Regions from separate parts of the Allobosea sp. 10L422 genome, predicted to be linked through region 2. Evidence: riboswitches for the same ligand, from Rfam matches in the RefSeq annotation. Region 2 holds a riboswitch; each other region holds the start of a gene.
What was found. A riboswitch is a leader RNA that binds a small molecule or an ion and turns the genes downstream of it on or off. The one in region 2 is predicted to bind cobalamin.
Positions count from the first base shown of each region.

Region 1: another riboswitch for cobalamin. It lies ahead of AC1DEZ_RS12555 (CbtB domain-containing protein); the one in region 2 lies ahead of AC1DEZ_RS20985 (TonB-dependent receptor plug domain-containing protein).
Region 3: another riboswitch for cobalamin. It lies ahead of AC1DEZ_RS16710 (ribonucleoside-diphosphate reductase subunit alpha); the one in region 2 lies ahead of AC1DEZ_RS20985 (TonB-dependent receptor plug domain-containing protein).
Region 4: another riboswitch for cobalamin. It lies ahead of AC1DEZ_RS12270 (ABC transporter substrate-binding protein); the one in region 2 lies ahead of AC1DEZ_RS20985 (TonB-dependent receptor plug domain-containing protein).

Region 1 is NZ_JBFTJI010000005.1:153,479-156,677, forward strand. Features, by position in the region: gene cobW (cobalamin biosynthesis protein CobW) at 1-433, opposite strand, end outside; gene AC1DEZ_RS12545 (DUF1636 family protein) at 438-827, opposite strand; gene AC1DEZ_RS12550 (CbtA family protein) at 867-1,610, opposite strand; gene AC1DEZ_RS12555 (CbtB domain-containing protein) at 1,623-1,799, opposite strand; cobalamin riboswitch at 1,836-2,021, opposite strand; gene cobU (bifunctional adenosylcobinamide kinase/adenosylcobinamide-phosphate guanylyltransferase) at 2,169-2,681, shown strand; gene cobO (cob(I)yrinic acid a,c-diamide adenosyltransferase) at 2,681-3,199, shown strand, end outside.
Region 2 is NZ_JBFTJI010000012.1:32,550-35,748, forward strand. Features, by position in the region: gene AC1DEZ_RS20985 (TonB-dependent receptor plug domain-containing protein) at 1-1,463, opposite strand, end outside; cobalamin riboswitch at 1,587-1,786, opposite strand; gene AC1DEZ_RS20990 (Orn/Lys/Arg family decarboxylase) at 2,025-3,199, shown strand, end outside.
Region 3 is NZ_JBFTJI010000008.1:55,708-58,906, forward strand. Features, by position in the region: gene AC1DEZ_RS16710 (ribonucleoside-diphosphate reductase subunit alpha) at 1-1,471, opposite strand, end outside; cobalamin riboswitch at 1,583-1,784, opposite strand; gene AC1DEZ_RS16715 (short-chain fatty acyl-CoA regulator family protein) at 1,915-3,199, opposite strand, start outside.
Region 4 is NZ_JBFTJI010000005.1:95,555-98,753, reverse strand. Features, by position in the region: gene AC1DEZ_RS12280 ((R)-mandelonitrile lyase) at 1-225, shown strand, start outside; gene AC1DEZ_RS12275 (1-aminocyclopropane-1-carboxylate deaminase/D-cysteine desulfhydrase) at 250-1,254, shown strand; cobalamin riboswitch at 1,289-1,498, shown strand; gene AC1DEZ_RS12270 (ABC transporter substrate-binding protein) at 1,772-2,803, shown strand; gene AC1DEZ_RS12265 (FecCD family ABC transporter permease) at 2,800-3,199, shown strand, end outside.

The sequences.
Region 1 (3,199 bases), on a different contig from region 2:
CCACGGCCGGTCCGTCGACCACGGCGATGACGCCGTCGACGGTGACGCGGGCGCGGATTGCAGGCCAGTTGAAGGCCTGCACCAGCGGCTTCGGCAAGGCGAGGCCGGAGGTCTCGATCAGGATATGCTCGGGCGGGTTCGGCCGGTTCAGGAGCTTCTCCAGCGCCGGCACGAAATCATCGGCGACGGTGCAGCAGATGCAGCCATTCGGCAGCTCGACCACGTCCTCGTCGCTGCAGCCGGCGATGCCGCAGCCCTTCAGGAACTCGCCGTCGAAGCCGAGATCGCCGAACTCGTTGACSAGCACGGCGAGCTTCTTGCCCTGCGCATTCTCGAGGAGATGGCGCACCAGCGTCGTCTTACCGGCGCCGAGGAAGCCGGTGATGATCGTGCAGGGCGTCTTGCCCAGGTTCGTGGTTTGCGGAGCGTTCATGATGTCATCCTTGCTGGCGCGCCGGCAAAGGCGGCACGCGTGCGACCACGCCCTTGCGGAAGGACTGCGGCCGCTCTTTCCAGGGAACGATGCCGTTGGCGCTGGCGGCATAGGCCTCCGCCGCGCCGACGATCTCGTCGAGATGGGTGTCGGTGTCGAGGTCGCCGATCAGATAGGTCCATTTGCCATCGGCGCTGAGCGCGATGGTGCAGGGCCGCTTGCAGACGGCGAGGCATTCGACAGGCAGCACCGGGATGGTGCTGCCCTTTGCTGCGAGTTGAGCGGTGAGACGCTCCGCGAGCGCCAGCCCCGGCTGGTCGTAACCCTCCGGGAGATCGGCGCGCGCCCGCCTGCAGGCGGTGCAGACATGGATAGTGAGGTCGCCCTCGGACATGACTTGCCTTTCGCGCGGAGCCCGGAGGCTCCGCTGCCTTCAGCGCGCGAGCGCGGCGCGCCGGCTGGCCCAGGGCCAGAGCACGCCGACCATGAAGGCGGTGGCGAGCCAGAGCGCAGCCTGGATGCCGAGTGACAGAGCCGCGAAATGCGCCGCAACCTCGGCCGGCACCTTGCTCTCCGGCGCAGCCGGATGCGGGGCGCCGATCACATGCGGGAGCAGGATCACGACGACGGCCAGCAGCTTGAGCCAGGGCTGCTCGAAGCGCAGGAACAGGAAGAGCCCAAGCGCCGTGGCGATAGCGGTGACCAGCCACCAGAACTGCCGCTGCTCCAGCGCTGCGGAAGCCGCGCCCGGCAATTCCGGCGCGAGCCCCATCGCGGGGGCGAGCCCGAGCGCCAGGAAGCCGCAGGCGCCCCAGACCAGGGCGCTACGTTGGTCGATCGTATCGCCGGCCGCGATCATTCCCGCGAGCAGCAGCGCGGCGAAGCCGATTGCGGTCGCGATCGTCACTGCGCTGGTGAAGAGCGTGCGCTGGAGGCCGTCCTGCGGCTTCCATTCGGCATGGTCGTGGCCGGGCGCATCGCCAGCGGGGCCATGCGCGAGGATGATCTTCGCCTCGCCGTCGAAGGCGGCGAGCGTCGGCGCCTGCAGGCGCAACGCCGCCTCATAGGTCTCGGCCTTGAGGATCAGCGGGGTGGTGGTGACATGCTGGAGGGCGGCGACGATCAGCCCAGCCAGAAGCCCGGCCAGAATGCTGACCGTGAGAACACGCGTAACCATGGATGCTTTCCCTCAGTGGCAGGGGAAGGCGAGACCGTGGCGGGTATCGTGCCCGGCGTTGTGAACGTTCGTCGAGGCCGCGAAGCCGGTCGTGTAGATCAGCGCGACGCCGATCACGAGCGCGGCGGCGGCTGCCTTGACGCGTTCCGAGACGCTGAGTTGAGTGGTGGAAACCGAAGCGGTGTTCATGGGGCTCTCCGTGGCCGCCCCGCCGGCAGCCGGTTGGATCGTTGCGGGTCGACGGCAGGTCTCCTGGCTCGCGGGTCTGATGTTCCCCACCGCCTTCCCGGAGCGAGCGCTCCAGTGGCCGATGGCGGGAAACACCCGCTTACAGTTGCGGGGGCAGCCGCGGTATCTCACCGCGTTCCCTTTTCACCTCCTTGCGGAGGCACCGTCATGGACCATCATTAGCTATCGGCGTGCCGCTGTGCAATGCAGTGCGCCGTGGCAGAAACGTCATTCTCGGGCTTGACCCGAGAATCTCGTACAGGAAGAGGCTCGCCCTTTCGGATGGAGATGCTCGGGTCGAGCCCGAGCATGACGGCATAGGACTTTTCGATGGAATTGCCCCACCTCACCCTCGTCCTCGGCGGCGCCCGCTCCGGCAAGAGCCGCCATGCCGAGGCGCTGATCGAGGCTTGCCCGGCCCCCTGGAGCTACATCGCCACCGCCCAGGCCTATGACGACGAGATGCGCGAGCGCATCGCCGAGCATCGCGCACGCCGCCCGGAGGGCTGGCAGACCGTCGATGCGCCGCTCGATCTCGCCGAGGCCATCGCCGTCCGTCCGGCCGGCCGGCCCATCCTTGTCGATTGCCTGACGCTCTGGCTGACCAACCTCATCCTCGCCGAGCGCGATACGGCCGCGGCGCGCCAGGCCCTGATCGCCGCCTGCGAAAGCGTCTCCGCGCCGCTCGTGCTGGTCGGCAACGAGGTCGGCCTCGGCATCGTCCCGGAGAATGCGCTCGCCCGCCGCTTCCGCGACGAGGCCGGGCGGCTGCATCAGGCGCTTGCGGCGCGCGCCGGCCGCGTGGTCTTCATGGTCGCCGGATTGCCGATGCGAGTGAAATGATGACCGACACCGAAGACACCGCCCGCCACAAGGCCAAGATGGAGAAGCGCAAGGCGGTGCAGGACGCCGAGGTCGCTTCCAAGACCGTCGAGAAGGGCCTTCTCATCGTCAACACCGGCCCCGGCAAGGGCAAGTCAACGGCGGCCTTCGGCCTGATCTTGCGCGCGCTCGGACATGGCTGGCGCATCGGCGTGGTGCAATTCATCAAGGGCGCCTGGTCGACCGGCGAGCGCAAGGCGCTGGAAACCTTCGGCGATCAGGTCGCCTGGCACAGCATGGGCGAGGGCTTCACCTGGGAAACGCAGGACAAGGCCCGTGACATCGCTGCCGCCGAGCGCGCCTTCGCGAAGGCGAGGGAGCTGATGGCCGACCCCGAAATCCGGCTCCTGGTGCTCGATGAGCTCAACATCGCCCTGCGCTACGACTATCTGCCGCTCGCCGACGTCGTGTCGACGCTGGTCGCTCGCCGCCCAGACCTGCACGTCGTCGTCACCGGCCGCAACGCCAAGCCGGAGTTG
Region 2 (3,199 bases):
TCGTTCTGGAACCACGTCGCACCGAACTGCAGCTTCCGGTCGAAAAGCGGCTGCTCGAAGCCGGCATCCCAGCCGCGGCTTTCTTCCGGATTCAGGTTCGGATTGCCATGGAAATTGAACCCGGGGCGATAGTCGACGAAGAGCTCGTTGAGCGTCGGCGCCTTGAAACCGGTGCCGTAGCTCGCCTTCAGCTTGGTCTCGGTGCCGGGGATGATCAGCGCCGGGGCGATGCGGTAGGTGGTGTGGCCGCCATAGCTGTCGTCGTCGTCGCGTCGGATATTGGCCACCAGAAAGAAGCGGTCCTGGATATTGCCCTGATATTCGAGGAAGCCAGCCTTGTTGCCGTTGGAGGCGACGAGGCCCGTATCCAGGCGCTCGCGCTCGTATTGCAGGCCCATGAGCAGGTTGTGGCCCTTGGCGATCTCGAAATTGCCGCGCCAGTCGAGCTTGGTGCGCTCGCCCAGATTCTCGTTGGGCAGGCCGAGGATGCCGGTCGTTCCGTTCGCCGTCCGCGTTGCCCGGTCCTGGTTGGTGTAGGAGACGCCGAAGGTGTTGACGAAGCGCCCGCCGAACGGGTCCCAGACGACCTCGCCGCGGGTGAAGGCCTGGGCGTAGTTCTGCAGCGAGCGATAGGGCGCAGGCCGGCTCGGGAAGCCGGTGTCGCTGGTGAAACGCAGCTGCCCGTCTTGATAGCGGCCGATCCAGTTGAGTGTCAGCGTGTCGCTGAGCGCAACGCCGACGCGGCCTGAATAGTTGTAATTGTCGAAGGCATTGGGGTTGATGCGCCGGCCCGGCGGGACAAGGTTCGGTGGCGTCACATCGGTCGCGTCCGAGCGGAAGTGGGCGGCGTTGAAGGCGTAGTTGAAGCGGTCGTCGCCGCCGCTGAAGCCCGCAGACTGGTTGAATGTGCCGTGAGAGCCGGCCTCGACGCGTGCCGTTGCCTTTGGTGGACCCTCGCCGCGCTTCGTCGTGATCGAGATCACGCCGCCGAGCGCGTTGGCCCCATAGAGGCCGCTCTGCGGGCCGCGCAGCACCTCGATGCGCTCGATATCGTCCGTCAGCATCGAGCCGAAATCGAAGGAGCGATTGGGAGTCGCGGGGTCGTTGGCCTCGATTCCGTCGATGAGCACCTTGACGTGGTTCGAGTTGGTGCCGCGCATGAAGACCGAGGTCTGCCCGCCCGGCCCGCCGGTCTGCACGATGTTCATGCCGGGCACCGTCGCGAGCGCCTGCGGCAGGGTGCGGCGCTGCTGCTGCTCGATCTCCTTCGCAGTGATGACGGTGACGGAGCTCGCGATCTCGCGCGCCGGGGTCGGCGTCCCCGTGGCGCTGACCACGATCTCGTCGAGCGCGACCGGGCCGGCGTCGCTTTGCGCCAGGGCAGGGGCAGAGCAGGCGAGGGCGAGAAGGGAGGCGGAAAGCAGCAGGCGGCCGCGTCCTGCGGCTGGAGAGAAGACGTTCACGATGGAGACCTCGGGCGGTTGACGTCAGTGGCACGTCACCGCGAACGCGATCTCCCATCGGCCGCGCGGGAGGCGGCAAACAGTCTAATCAGCGATCGGCGCACCCCGTCCGAACGTGTTCGCGTGTGACCACGGTTGACGGCAGGTCTCCTGGCTCGCGGGTCGGTGCCTTCACGCCGCCTTCCCAGGTCCGAGGTCCCAGTGGCGTCTGGCGAAAGGCTCGCCGCTTACAGTTGCGGGGGCAGCCGCGGCATGGGGCAGAAATTCGCCCGCACCGCGTTCCCTTTTGATCCCGTGAAGGAACCGTCGCGGCGACGATTAGGGCGGAAATGCGGCCGCGTCAAACCGGCTTGGCGCTGCAGCGACAGCAGACCACCATCTGCTACAGTCCCCGGCGAGACGGGATCGGGCCAGCCGACGTTCCGGCCGGGGCTGCGCATCTTTGGCCTGAATTCCGGGGAAAGATGGGGCACCGGGACCTCGCTGATGCAGTTGCATCGTTGGTCGCCGGATTGTCGCAAGACTCACTCAGTGTCGTAAGTTCACGCCAGCGGAGACGGCATGGATTATTTCAGGCGCTTCACCTTTCTGTTCGCGACGCCGAATTTCGATGCCGAGGATCTCGAAGGGATCCGCTTCAACCAAATCATCGAGGAGATCGAGCGCTCGGGCTTCGAGGTCGTCAAGGCGCGCAAGCTCGAAGATGCCGAGATCGCGGTCCAGACCGATGCCGCCATCGGCTGCATGGTGGTCGACTGGGGCAAGAAGGGTCTTGAGGGCAAGACTGCCGCGCTGATCAATCTGATGCGCCGGCGCGGCCTCGATTTTCCGATCATCCTGCTCATCCGCCGCAAGCGCTTCGAGGACGTACCGGTCGAGGTGCTCGATTTCATCGACGGCTATATCTTCCTCTCGGAGGAGACCCCGCCCTTCATCGCCAAGAGCCTGATCAGCCGTCTCAAGCAATATGCCGAGACGCTGAAGACGCCGTTCTTCGGCGCGCTCGTCGATTATGCCGAGGAAGGCAACCATCTCTGGACCTGCCCGGGACACAATGGCGGCGTCTTCTACAGCCGTAGCCCGATCGGACGCGTCTTCATGGAGCATCTCGGCGAGGCTGTGTTCCGCGACGACCTCGACAATTCCGTGCTCGATCTCGGCGACCTGCTGACCCATGAGGGGCCGGCCCTGAAGGCGCAGAAGGAAGCGGCGCAAATTTTCGGGGCGGAGAAGACCTATTTCGTCCTGAACGGCACCTCGACCTCCAACAAGGTCGCGCTCGCCGCGCTGGTTTCGGACGGCGACCTCGTGCTGTTCGACCGGAACAACCACAAGGCGGCTCATCACGGCGCGCTGCTGATCGCCGGGGGCATTCCGGTCTATATCCCGACCGCGCGCAACGCCTGGGGGCTGATCGGCCCGATGCTCTGGGAGAGCTTCGACGAGGAGGCGCTGCGCGAGCGCATCCGCACCAATCCGCTTATCAAGGACCCGGACGCCTGGAGGAAGCCGCGCCCGTTCCGGGTCGCAGTGGTGGAACAGTGCACCTATGACGGCACGATCCACAGCGCGCAGATGATCCTCGACCGGATCGGCCACCTCTGCGACTACATCCTCTTCGACGAAGCCTGGGCCGGCTTCATGAAGTTCCATCCGCTCTATGCGGGCCGCTTCGCCATGGGCCTCTCCGGCCTCGGCCCGGAGTCCCCCGGCATCATCGCGACCCAGTCGACGCA
Region 3 (3,199 bases), on a different contig from region 2:
GGTCGGGAATCCAGTTCGCCGTGTTCATGTCATGGGTGCGGCGGCGGTCGTCGCCGGTGTTCTTGCGGAGGTCGAGGAACTCCTCGATATCGACATGCCAGGTCTCGAGATAGGCGCAGACCGCGCCCTTGCGCTTGCCGCCCTGGTTGACCGCGATGGCTGTATCGTTGGCAACCTTGAGGAACGGTACGACGCCCTGGCTCTCGCCATTGGTGCCCTTGATATGGGCGCCCAAGCCCCGCACCGGCGTCCAGTCATTGCCGAGCCCGCCGGAATATTTGGCGAGCAGGGCGTTGTCCTTCACTGCCTTGAAGATGCCGTCGAGGTCGTCGGCGACCGTGGTCAGGAAGCAGGAGGAGAGTTGCGGACGCAGCGTGCCCGAATTGAACAGGGTCGGCGTCGAGGCCATGAAATCGAAGGACGACAGCAGGTCGTAGAACTCGATCGCCCGCGCTTCCCGGTCGATCTCGCGGATGGCGAGGCCCATGGCGACGCGCATAAAGAAGGCCTGCGGCAGCTCGAAGCGGTTGCCACGGACATGCAGGAAGTAGCGGTCGTAAAGCGTCTGGAAGCCGAGGTAGTCGAATTGCAGGTCGCGCTCCGGCTTCAGCGCCGTAGCGATACGGACAATGTCGAAGCGGCCGAGCTCGGGATCGATCAGTTCGTTCTCGATGCCGGTCTTGAGGTAGGCCGCGAAATAGTCGCCGTAGCCGGCGGCCATCTCTTCCTGCGTCGCCTGCTCGGTATGACCCTGGACGAAGGTGAGCGCCTCGCGGCGCAGTTTGTCGAGCAGCAGGCGGGCCGAGACCTTGGCGTAGTTCGGCTCGCTCTCGATCAACGTGCGGGCAGCTAGGATCGGCGCCAGCGCCAGCTCGTCGAGCGAAATGCCGTCATAGAGGTTGCGGCGGGTTTCCGTCAGGATCGGCTCGGCCGCGACACCATCGAGACCGGCGCAGGCCTCGCGCACCACCTTGTCGAGGCGAGCAGAATCCAGCGGCACCATCGCGCCATCGGCCAGCTTCATTCGGAAGGCTGGTGCGGCCGACTTAGCAGGCTTCGCTTCAGACAGCGCCTTGGCTCGCTCGCGCGCGCGTTCCTCACGATAGAGCACATAGGCGCGAGCGACCTTGTGGTGCTCGCCGCGCATCAGCGCGAGCTCCACCTGATCCTGGACGTCCTCGATATGGAAGGTGCGGCCGTTCGCGGCGCGACGGGTCAGCCCGGCGACGACCTGGTCGGTCATTTCCGCGACGGCTTCGTGGATGCGACGCGAAGCGGCGGCGTTCGATCCCTCGACCGCCAGGAACGCCTTGGTCAGCGCGACCGAGATTTTCGAAGGGTCGAACGGCGTCACTGCGCCGTTGCGGCGAATGACCTGGTAGCCGGGTTCGCTAGCCGCGGCCTTGGCCACCACAGGATCGGCGGCCGGAGAAACGGCAACCGGCCGCTCGGCTTCAAGAGAAAGAGACATGGCATCAACCCCAAATGTTGGGGGCAAAGGCCAGAGCGGTTGCGTCGAGAAGGCGCGCGGCACCACAAGGCCGCGACCTGCCAAGCGCACCACCGGGACACCCCGCCCGTGGACGTTCATGGTGTCGCGGCAGGTCTCCTGGCTCGCGGGTCAGCGCTCTCGTCCCGTCTTCCCAAGACCTTGCGGTCTCAGTGACTCAATCGTGGACGTGAACTCGCCGCTTACAGTTGCGGGGGCAGCGCCGGCTTCGCACCGGCTTCCCTCTTAGCTCTCGATCTTGCGATTCGAGAGACCATCGACCACCAGATCTAGTGGCCAACGCTGTTCCGGTGTCAATAGGTCGCTATGCCCTTCATTCGGCGCCTTCGATCATCGCCACCGTCGGCCCGGCAGGCATACCGCAACGCGAGCCCAAGGCCTCGCCACGCCCAGTATGAAAGGCCTTACACGGCGTTGTACGGCACGAAGCCGTGCATGCGCTCGTCGATGGCGAGCGGCTTGCCGATCGGCGGGAAAGCCCGCTGCGGGCAGTTCGAGCGTTCGCAGACCTTGCAGCCGGCGCCGATCGGCGTCGCCGCGCTCGGGTCGCCCAGATCGAGGCCCTTCGAATAGACGAGGCGGCTCGCATGGCGGATATCGCAGCCAAGCCCGATCGAGAAGGTCTTGCCGATGTCGCCGTAGCCGCCAACCGCGTCGTTCACGGTGCGGGCGATCCAGAGATAGGTCCGCCCGTCCGGCATCTGCGCAGTCTGCGTCAGAATGCGCCCGGGCTGCGCGAAGGCTTCGTAGACGTTCCAGAGCGGACAGGTTCCGCCTACCCGCGAGAAGTGGAAATCGGTCGCGGATTGCCGCTTGGAGATATTGCCGGCCCGGTCGACCCGGACAAAAAAGAACGGCACGCCCGGCGCCCCCGGCCGCTGCAGCGACGACAGGCGGTGGCAGACGGATTCGAAGCCGACGCCGAAACGCCGGGCGAGGCGGTCGATATCGTAGCGCTCGGCCTCCGCTGCATCGAGGAAGGTGCGATAGGGCATGAGCAGCGCCGCGGCGAAGTGATTGGCGAGGCCAATGCGGGCGAGCGCGTGCACCTCCGCCGCCCCGGCCGCAGCCTCCTCGGCCAGCCGCCCTATCGCCTCCTCCATTTCCAGGAAGCCGATCTGCGTGGCTATCTGGAAGGCGCGCTGTCCGGGATCGAGGAGAGCCGAAAGGTGAAGCCGGCGCTCCTTCGGGTCATAGCGCCGCTGGGCCTGCCCCGCCATGTCATTGGAGAGCTGGATACGGACGCCATGCCGGCGATCGAGGCGGCGGGCTAGCCCCTCCGCCACCTGCCCGACCTTCAAATCCGCCGTTTCGAAGATGCGCTCCGCCGCTTCGTCGAGTTCGGAAAAATGATTGTGGTGCGCGTAGAAGAAGTCCCGCACCTGCTCATGCGGCATCAGCGCCCGGAAGGTCGCCTCGCCGCCGCTGCCGAGCCCGAGTTCGCCCGCCATCGCATCGGCCCGCTCCAGCGCGTTGCGGTAGCGCCGATGCAGCGCGACGACCGCCCGGCCGAGCGCGGGCATGTTCTCCACCACCTCGCGGATCTCGCTGACACTCACGGAATCGCCATTGGCCGGATCGGCGAAGACCTCGCGCAGGTCGGCGACCATCCGCGCCTCATCCCCTTCCGAGAAGAGCTGGACGTCGACGCCGAAGACCGCGTTGATCTTCAGCAGCACCTGGACGGTC
Region 4 (3,199 bases), on a different contig from region 2:
GGCCAGACGCTGATCGTCGTCAGCGGGGTCGGCCGGGTGCAGCGCTGGGGCGGTCCGATCGAGGAGATCCGGCCCGGCGACGTTGTCTGGTTCCCGCCCGGCGAAAAGCACTGGCACGGCGCGGCGCCTTCGACCGGGATGACCCATATCGCCGTTCAGGAAGCCGAGAACGGCAAGGTCGTGGAGTGGCTGGAGCAGGTCTCCGACGACCAGTATGGCGGCTGATGGCCGGCATAGTGGGGCGAAACGATGAAGCCTGAGCTCTCCAGCCTCCTGCGCGAGGCCCGCCACGTTCTGCTCGACACTCCGACGCCGCTTCAGCGGCTGCACCGTTTCGAGGAGAAGCTCGCGCGGCCCGGCATCTACGCCAAGCGCGATGATCTGATGCCAATCGCGCTCGGCGGCAACAAGCTGCGGAGCCTTGAATACTGGCTGGGGGACGCGCTGCGGCAGAAGGCCGATATCCTCCTAGTAGGCGGCGGCGCCAGCTCCAATCTCTGCCGTCTGACGGCCGCGGCGGCTTCGCTCGTCGGGCTCGACTGCCTCGTCCTGCACAATGCGGCCGACACGCAGGAGAACCGCCAGGCCTCCTTCCTCAACCGGCTGTTCGGCGCGGAGTTGCGCTTCCTCGGACCGGTCGATGAAAGCCAGCGCAACGCGGCGCTTGCAGCGGCCGCCGCAGAACTCGCCCGGCAGGGCCGGACGCCCTACATCGTCGGCGATCCCGTGCTGGGCGCGATGGGTTATGTTCGGGCCGCCTTCGAGCTGCATGAGCAGTCGCAAGGTGAAGAAGCCCCGATCAAGCATGTCTTTCTTGCCGGCTCGATGGGGCCGACCGAGGCTGGCTTCCTCTTCGGCAACGCCCTGCTGGGGCACCCCTTCCGCATCCATCTCGTCAGCGTCGAGTATGCGCTGACGGAGCTGGCGGGGCGTGTCCGGGCGATCTACGAGGGCCTGCGGGAGCGGACGGGGCTCGACGTCGACTCGCTGGAGGCCGCGCCCCTGCATTATCACATGGGCTATCTCGGCGACGGCTGGGGCGCCCCGACTCCGGCCTCGGAAGCGGCCATCCTGAGCTTCGCGCGCACCGAGGGCATCCTGATCGAACATGTCTACACCGCGAAGACCTGCGCCTGCTTCCTCGAGCGGGTTGCCGATGGAGGGATTGCCGGCGGCGAGCCCGCTTGCGTGCTCCATACCGGCGGCACCGCCGCGCTCTTCTCGCAATTCAGCCTGTTCCGGACGCTGACCTAACGTCGTATCGCTTGACGGGCTTCGGCGCCGCTCTATGGTGCCGCTCGATCGAGGTTCTCCGGGTCACGCCCGGAGCTAAGAGGGAATTCGGTGAGGCGCTTCCCGCGCCAATGCCGAGGCTGCCCCCGCAACTGTAAGCGGCGAGCCCTCCGTCCATCGTCCACTGGCGCCCTGCGCCGGGAAGGCCGGGCGGATCAGGCGTCGACCCGTGAGCCAGGAGACCTGCCGCGATCGCAAGGCGTCTTTCGGGCGGGGTGTTCCGGAGGGGTGCGCGTCGGCGGCCGGCTCCAGAGCTGCGCCTTCCGGCCGTATCCATCGAAGCTCCCCCGCCTCATCTCGGGGAGCGATGAATTCCATGTCCATGATCTTCGGCCGGGCCGCCGCAAGGGCCGCGACACGCTTGACGCGTCCACGTCGTGCGACCTATGAGAAATGCAACATTGTTACATCTTGTGAACATCGCGCCGAAACCGCCCGGTTTCGCCGACGCGGTGCCCGCGTCAGCCCGGTTGCCCCCATGCGTCCCGCCTTTTCGCTGCTGCCCACCCTTTTCGCCGCCGCAGCCGGCCTTGTCCTGTTCGCCGCGCCGGTCGCCGCAGCGCCGACGCAATACCCGCTGACGCTGGAGAATTGCCGGGAGACCATCACCTTCAACGCACCGCCCAAGCGCGTGGTCGCGATCGGCCAGACCCAGACAGAGATTCTCTACGCGCTCGGCCTCGGAGACCGGGTGGTCGGCACCGCCGTCTGGTTCTCGCCGGTGGCCAAGCCCTATGAGGCCGTCAACGCCAAGGTGAAGCGCCTCGCCGACAATGATCCGAGCTTCGAGGCGGTGGTCGGGCAGGAGCCCGATCTCGTCACCGCGATGTTCGAATGGCATGTCGGGCCGAACGGCATCGTCGGCAAGCGCGACCAGTTCCACAAGGTGAAGGTGCCGACCTATGTCTCGCCGACCGATTGCGTCGGCAAGGACAATTCAGGCCCGGGTGACGGCGTGCGCACGCAGATGTTCTCGATGGAGCTGGTCTATCGCAACATCCGCGAGTTCGGGCAGATCTTCGATGTTTCCGACCGCGCAGAGAAGCTTGTCGCCGAACTGAAGGCGCGCGAGGACAAGGCGGTCGAGTCCGTCGCGAAGCTGAAAGCGCAGGATGTGCCCGTCGTCGTCTGGTTCTCCAGCAAGGACATCAAGGGCGACGGCTTCATGGCCGGTAGGAACGGCGTGCCCGCCTATATCCTGTCCAAGCTCGGGGCGCGCAACATCATCACCACCAATGAGGAATGGCCGCTGGTCGGCTGGGAGAGCATCGCCGCCGCCAACCCGGCCGTAATCGTCACCGTGAAGATGGACCGCCGCCGCTTCCCGGCTGATGACATCGAAAAGAAGCTCGCATTCCTGAAGACCGACCCCGTTGCCAGCAAGCTCGACGCGGTGACGAACAACCGCGTCGTGATCATCGACGTGGGCGCGACCCGCGCGGGGCTCGACACGGTCGATGGGATCGAGACGCTCGCCAAGGCGATCGCCAGCTTCGGCCTCACCCCTTGAGCCACGCCGCCCACGGCCCGAATTGGCCGGCGCGGATCGGCATCGCGCTCCTCTCGCTGGTGGCGCTTACCGTCTCGGTGGCGCTGGCGGTGACGATCGGCGAGATGGCGATCCCGTTCGATGTCGCGCTCAAGGCGCTCGGCAACGGATTGTTCGATCTCGGCCTGCCGGTCGGCGCGATCCAGCAGGGCGTCATCTTCGACTACCGCCTGAGCCGGGCGCTGATGGCGGGGCTATGCGGCGGGGCGCTGGCGCTTTCCGGCGTGATCCTGCAGGCGCTGCTGCGCAACCCGCTGGCCGAGCCCTATATCCTCGGCATCTCGGCCGGCGCCTCCACCGGCGCCGTCGCGGTGCTGATCCTCGGGGTCGGCATCGGCGGCATGGCGGTCAGCCTGT